3 regions of the Stutzerimonas tarimensis genome follow, and region 2 is predicted to be linked to each of the others. Evidence: predicted binding sites of a transcription regulator. Region 2 holds the regulator's gene; each other region holds the start of a gene.

Region 1 (2,266 bases), on a different contig from region 2:
TGGTAGGTCTGCTCGGAAAGCGATGACAGCGATTGCGAGGAGCTATCCAGGGTGCTGGCCGAAACCTGTAACTGCCGCATGAGGTCCCGAAGCTTCTCGCAGAAGCCGTTGAAGTGACGGCCGAGGGCGGCGAGCTCATCCTGCCCCGTGGTGTCCAGCGTGCGAGTCAGGTCGGCGTCGCCGCTGGCGATATTGGCCATTGCCGCCGTGGTGCTGCGCAGCGGGCGGGTAATGCTGTTGATCACCACCGCCATGATGCTTGCCGCTATGAGAAAGAGCACCACACCCACTACGACCAGTTTGGTCATGAAGGCGGCGAATTCCTCATTCACATCGTCAACGTAGACGCCCGAGCCGACCACCCAGCCCCAGGGTTCGAACAGCTGGACATAGGACACCTTGGGTACCGGTTGACTGCTGCCCGGTTTGCTCCAGTGATAGTCCACCGCGCCCGCGCCGTTGCGCTTCACCACGGCGACCATTTCCACGAACAGCGCCTTGCCGTTGGGGTCGGCCATGCCGCTCAGGTCCTGTCCGTCCAGCTCGGGCCGCATCGGGTGCATGACCATTCGCGGGGAAAGGTCGTTGATCCAGAAGTACTCGTCTCCACCGTAGCGCAGCGACCCGATCTGCTGCATGGCCAGGCGTCTGGCCTCGCTGGGGCTCAGCTGGCCGCTCGTTTCCAATCGGTGATAGTGCTGGGCGAGGCCCATGGCGGTCTCCACCACGTGGCGCGTCTTCTCCGCCTTGCCCTGATAGAGCGAGTCGTGCACCTGCAGCGCCACCAGCCAGCCGAGTGCGAGCAGCATCAGCAGGGCGAGCAACTGGACGAACCACAGGCGTCTGCTGATCGGAAAATTGCGGAGCATGTTCATGGTGATCTATCCCGTCGTCTGCGGTTGGGGCGGCCGAGTAGCCCTGGTTGTCTGAATCGTGGACCCCGTGTGAAGGGTGTCGGCCGCCGGCGAGAAAGATTTAACCCGCCCTTGCACGCAGCCTTCGATCATGTTCGCTATCAGATTGACATCATGGCGAGCAGCGATTCGATTGGCTGTTTAGCTAATGGAGGAGGGTGTGAAACTGTGCATGATGCTCCGGCCCGTGTGCTAGAGCGGCGGGCCCGCCCCCCTGGCCCGCTTGCAAGTGGGCCAGGGAGGCGGTATGCGGGCTATCAGGCGAAGTCGACCCAGACCGGGCAGTGATCGGAAGGCTTTTCCATGCTGCGGATGTCGTAGTCGACCCCCGTCTCCTTCAGTCGCTGGCGCAGCGGGGCGGTGGTCATGATGAGGTCGATGCGTAGCCCGCGCCGGGGCTCGTCCTCGAAGCCGCGGCTGCGATAGTCGAACCAGCTGAAGCGGTCGTTCACCTCTGGAAAGGCCGAGCGGAAGCTGTCGATCAGGCCCCAGGCCTTGATCTTTTCCAGCCACTCCCGCTCTTCGGGCAGGAAGCTGCATTTACCGGTACGCAACCAGCGCTTGGCATTCGCCTCGCCGATACCGATATCGCAATCTTCCGGGGAGATATTGAAGTCGCCCATCACCGCGAGGGCATCGTCCGGGCTGAAGCGGGTTTCCAGCAACCGCTGCAGGTCGGCGTAAAAGCGCGTCTTGGCCGGAAACTTGAGAGGATGCGCGCGACTCTCACCTTGGGGAAAATAGCCGTTCATGACCGTGATCGGGCGTCCGTCGGCTTCGGCATAACGGCCCCAGATAAAGCGCTTCTGCGATTCTTCTCCATCATCGGGGAAGCCCTTGTGGATCTCCAGGGGCGGTTGCCGAGAGAGCAGGGCGACGCCGTAATGCCCTTTCTGTCCGTGGTAGTGAACGTGATAGCCCAGTGCTTCGATTGCCTGCTGTGGAAACTGATCATCGGCCACCTTGGTTTCCTGAAGGCCGATGATGTCGGGCTGATGGCGCTCGATGATCGCCTCGAGCTGGTGAGGTCTTGCGCGTAACCCATTGATGTTGAAGGAAACGAGTTTCATCCGAGGGAGCTTCCGAAAAGGTGCGATTCTATTCCCCGCTGCGTTGTGATGCGAGAACGGAAGCCGGGCTTTCTCACTCGGGACAGGCTTCTGGTCCGTGCTAGGCTCTGTACGAAAAGTACCTGCGCTCGGTCATGCTGCGTTGAAAAGCGGCTCGGAATGCTCATTTACGATAGTAAACTCCGCTTCCTCGTCGCTTTTCGCCTTGCTTGACCTTCGCTCGGCTGACTTTTCGTACAGGCCCTAGCATCTGCGCATATGCATACTTACAAATGGCAACAC
Region 2 (2,266 bases):
ATTCCTCGACCCGATCCATGGTGCGATTGGCGGCCTTTTCGGTCATTTCGACGACATAGGACAGCCGGTCGGTGGCATCGGTGATCTGCGACGCCTCGCCATGTCCGGCGCGCGCGTCGATTTCCAGCTTGACGATGGCGCTGTGAAGCTCGCGAGTGAGCTTTCCCACCTCGGCGTAGAGGCCGCGGTCACGTGACTGGTTGAGCTTGTTGATGATGTCCGTTGCTTCAGCGAAGCGCCCTTGCTGGAGGCTCTCGATCAGTTCAGGAGCGTTGGCCCTGAGGCTACCCTCGAAGTCGCTCGGGGCGGCATTGTCTGTCTGCGCCATATAGCCCTCTCGGCGAACTCAGTTGCTCACGCGCTGGAAGATCTTGTCGATCTTTTCTTTGAGCACCTGGGCCGTGAACGGCTTGACCACATAACCATTTACCCCGGCCTGCGCGGCCTCGATGATCTGGTCGCGCTTGGCCTCGGCGGTCACCATCAGCACCGGCAGGTGCTTGAGGCGCTCGTCGGCACGCACTGCACGCAGCAGGTCGATGCCGCTCATGCCGGGCATGTTCCAGTCGGTCACGAGAAAGTCGAAGCTGCCGCTCTGCAACATCGGCAACGCGGTGGTGCCGTCGTCCGCTTCAGCGGTATTGGTAAAGCCGAGATCACGCAAAAGATTCTTGATGATCCGCCTCATCGTCGAAAAGTCGTCGACGATGAGGATCTTCATGTTCTTGTCCAAGGTTCGACCTCCAAAAAAGCCTCAATAACCCGGCGAATGGCCTAGCGCGCTCGCCACTCACCCAGGCGCGCGCGCAAGCGGGCAGCACACTGACTGTGCAACTGGCTGACGCGCGACTCGCTGACTCCCAGCACCTGACCGATTTCCTTCAGGTTCAATTCTTCATCATAGTAAAGTGATATCACTAATTTTTCTCGCTCGGGCAACTGGGCGATCGCCTCCACCAGGGCGCGCTGGAAGCGCTCGTCCTCCAGTTCCCGGAACGGCTCCGGATGCGCGCTTTCGGCATCCTCGTTGAGGTCGCCGCCCTCGCCTGCCTGGAATAGATCGTCGAAACTGAACAGGCGACTGCCCTGGGTATCGCCCAGGATGCCGTAATAATCTTCGAGACTTATCTCTAGTTCGGCCGCGACCTCATGATCTTTAGCGTCGCGCCCGGTACGCGCCTCCACCACCCGTATCGCGTCGCTGACCATGCGAGTGTTACGGTGGACCGAGCGCGGCGCCCAGTCCCCCTTGCGCACCTCGTCGAGCATCGCGCCGCGGATGCGGATGCCCGCGTAGGTCTCGAAGCTGGCACCCTTGCCGGCATCGTATTTGCCAGAGGCTTCCAGCAGGCCGATCATGCCGGCCTGCATCAGGTCGTCGAGCTGCACGCTGGCCGGCAGACGCGCCAGCAGGTGGTAGGCGATGCGCTTGACCAGAGGCGCGTACTGCTCGACCAGGCGACGCGAATCGCTGGCCTGGGCCTTGTTGGAATACATGCGAAGTCCCGCGCCAGTCATGCCGAAGTACCTGCAACAGGCTGAACCATACGTTCGATGAAAAACTCGAGATGGCCGCGCGGGTTGACCGGCAGCGGCCAGTTGTCGACCTTCTGCGCGATCGCCTTGATGGCCAGGGCGCACTTGGAACGCGGATAGGCTTCGTACACGGCGCGCTGCTTTTGCACGGCCTTGCGCACCATCTCGTCATAGGGCACGGCGCCGACATATTGCAGGGCGACGTCCAGGAAGCGGTCGGTCACCTTGCTCAGCTTGGCGAACAGGTTGCGCCCTTCCTGAGGGGTATGCGCCATGTTGGCGAGCACGCGAAAGCGATTCACGCCAAAGTCGCGGTTGAGCAGCTTGATCAGTGCATAGGCATCGGTGATGGAGGTGGGCTCGTCGGTGACCACCAGCAAGACTTCCTGCGCCGCGCGCACGAAACTGATCACGCCATCGCCGATGCCCGCCGCAGTGTCCACGATCAGCACATCGACGTTGTCGCCGATGTCGCTGAAAGCCTGGATCAGGCCAGCATGCTGCAAGGGCGAAAGCTGCACCATGCTCTGGGTGCCCGACGCCGCCGGCACGATCTGGATGCCGCCCGGCCCCGGAATCAGCACGTCGCGCAGTTCGCACTCGCCGGCAATGACGTCGGCCAGGGTGCGCTTGGGGGTCAGCCCGAGCAGCACGTCGACATTGGCCAGACCGAGGTCGGCGTCCATCAGCATCACCCTGCGGCCGAGATCGGCCAGGGCCAGCGACAGGT
Region 3 (2,266 bases), on a different contig from region 2:
CACGACGGCTGGGATTATGACGGCGTCAACGAGCTGATCTCCTTCGACCTGGTCGAAGGCGGCAAGACCATCAAGGCGGCGGCCACCGCCGACCGTAACGGCTTCTTCTACGTCCTCGATCGCACCAACGGCAAGTTCATTCGTGGCTTCCCCTTCGTCGACAAGATCACTTGGGCCAAGGGGCTCGACGACAACGGACGGCCGATCTACGACGACGCCAACCGCCCTGGCGTACCTTCCGAGAGCGAGCAGGGCAATTCGGTATTCGTCGCGCCGTCGTTCCTTGGTGGCAAGAACTGGATGCCCATGGCCTACAGCCAGGACACCGGTCTGTTCTACGTGCCGTCCAACGAGTGGGGCATGGACATGTGGAACGAGAGCGTGTCCTACAAGAAGGGCGCGGCCTACCTGGGCGCGGGCTTTACCATCAAGCCGCTGAACGAAGAATATATCGGCGTCCTGCGCGCCATCGATCCGAAGACCGGCAAGCAGGTCTGGACCTACAAGAACTACGCACCGCTGTGGGGGGGCGTGCTGGCCACCAAGGGTAACCTGGTATTCACCGGCAACCCGGAAGGCTACCTGATGGCCTTCGACGCCAAGACTGGCGAGAAGCTCTACGAATTCCAGACGGGCTCGGGCGTCATCGGCTCCCCGGTCACCTGGGAAATGGACGGCGAGCAGTACGTGTCAGTCGTCTCCGGTTGGGGTGGCGCGGTTCCGCTGTGGGGCGGCGAAGTCGCCAAGCGCGTGAAGGATCTCAATCAGGGCGGTATGCTCTGGACCTTCAAGCTGCCAAAGGAGCAGGTGGTCGCCAAGCGCTGATCATCGGCGTCGGGAGGATCGGGCGTTCAGCGCCCCGTCCTCCGGGGACAACCCAAGAGGGCCGGTGCTACCGGCCCTCTTTGTTTCTCAACCCCTACCAAAGCGCCATATCGCAACCATGCAGATGCGGTAAACCTAGGGCGCTAGCTGCCGATAACCGCTTGAACACAATAAAAACACTTGGCCGCCTGGCCGGGCCTGCGAGGTTTCAGATATGAATTCGGGACAGATCCCAAGGTTTCTGATCGGCTTGCTGCAGGGCATTTCGATCCTGCTGCTGGCCTGGGCAATCGCCCAAGGGCTGCTAGGCCTCGGCCTGGCCTTGCCCTTGATGCTGGTGATGGCCTGGTTGCCGCTGCTCTGGCGTCCCCGCCGGGTAGAGCCGGCTGCAGGGGCCGAGCGCAGCGACGATGCGATGGTCGAACTCAGCCGCGCCTTGTCCCAGACCACCACCCATAACGCGCTGTCCGCTGCGGAAGTCGCGTTCTCGGTCAGGCGACTGGGTGAGCGACTCGACTCGCAGCTCGAAGGCGCCGATCGCATCGTCGTCAGCGCCCAGGCGATGATCGCCACCGAGGAGCATACCGCACAGCTCAGTCAACAGGCGGTCCATGCCGCCAACGAGGCACGCCAGAGCAGCGACAGCGGCTTGCAGGTGGTCCGGCAGACCATGGGCAACATGCACCATCTGAGCAGCCGGGCGAACGCCAGCCGGGAGCTCATCGAGGCCCTGAGCCAGCGCAGCGAAGACATCCAGCGCGTCACCCAGGTTATCCAGGGCATCGCCAGCCAGACCAACCTGCTGGCCCTCAACGCGGCTATCGAGGCCGCCCGGGCTGGTGAGTATGGCCGGGGTTTCGCGGTTGTCGCCGACGAGGTGAGAGGGCTCGCCGCGCGCACCTCCGCGGCCACGGAAGAGGTCGGGCAGATGGTCACCGATATCCAGCAGCAGACCACCGCGGTAGCCGAGCAGATCCGGCAACTGGCGACCGATCTGGACGTCAGCGTCGGTGCCGTCGAGCTTGCCGGCAATGGCCTCGAGCGTATCGCTACCCTGGCCCAGGGGGTGGAGGCCCAGATTGGCGAAATTGCGCAGGGCTCCACCAACAACCGCGAGCAACTAGGCAGCCTGTTCGCCGCAGTGGCACAGATGCGCAGTGATCTGGCCGAAAGCGACGCGCACACCGCGCGGCTTCAGGAAGCCGCCACGCGACTCGAGACCCAGGCCGAGACGATCAGCGAGCGGCTGTCCGAGGTGGCGCTCGATGATTATCACCAGCGCGTCTATGACCTGGCGCGCCGCGGCGCTCAAGCCATTGGCGAGCGGTTCTCCCAGGATATCGAGGCCGGGCGCATCGCCGCCGACGCCTTGTTCGATCGCCAGTACGAGCCGATTCCGGGCACCTCGCCGACCAAGTACCGAACGCGCTTTGACCGCTAC

The links. The regulator FliA, encoded in region 2, starts transcription of late flagellar genes. The targets are predictions, from matches to a motif close to CTAAAGTTTNNNNNNNNNNNGCCGNTAA.
Region 1: ACFOMF_RS06430 (methyl-accepting chemotaxis protein) is a predicted target of FliA. The motif match lies at 952-979, and genes of this name have one in related genera.
Region 3: ACFOMF_RS06270 (methyl-accepting chemotaxis protein) is a predicted target of FliA. The motif match lies at 955-982, and genes of this name have one in related genera.

The regions. Positions count from the first base shown of each region.
Region 1 covers NZ_JBHRXZ010000016.1:247,906-250,171, reverse strand. The annotation lists gene ACFOMF_RS06430 (methyl-accepting chemotaxis protein) at 1-875, opposite strand, end outside; gene xthA (exodeoxyribonuclease III) at 1,172-1,984, opposite strand; gene ACFOMF_RS06420 (autotransporter assembly complex protein TamA) at 2,243-2,266, shown strand, end outside.
Region 2 covers NZ_JBHRXZ010000029.1:43,388-45,653, reverse strand. The annotation lists gene ACFOMF_RS17410 (protein phosphatase CheZ) at 1-328, opposite strand, end outside; gene ACFOMF_RS17405 (chemotaxis response regulator CheY) at 347-721, opposite strand; gene fliA (RNA polymerase sigma factor FliA) at 775-1,518, opposite strand; gene fleN (flagellar synthesis regulator FleN) at 1,515-2,266, opposite strand, start outside.
Region 3 covers NZ_JBHRXZ010000016.1:202,998-205,263, reverse strand. The annotation lists gene ACFOMF_RS06275 (PQQ-dependent methanol/ethanol family dehydrogenase) at 1-825, shown strand, start outside; gene ACFOMF_RS06270 (methyl-accepting chemotaxis protein) at 1,040-2,266, shown strand, end outside.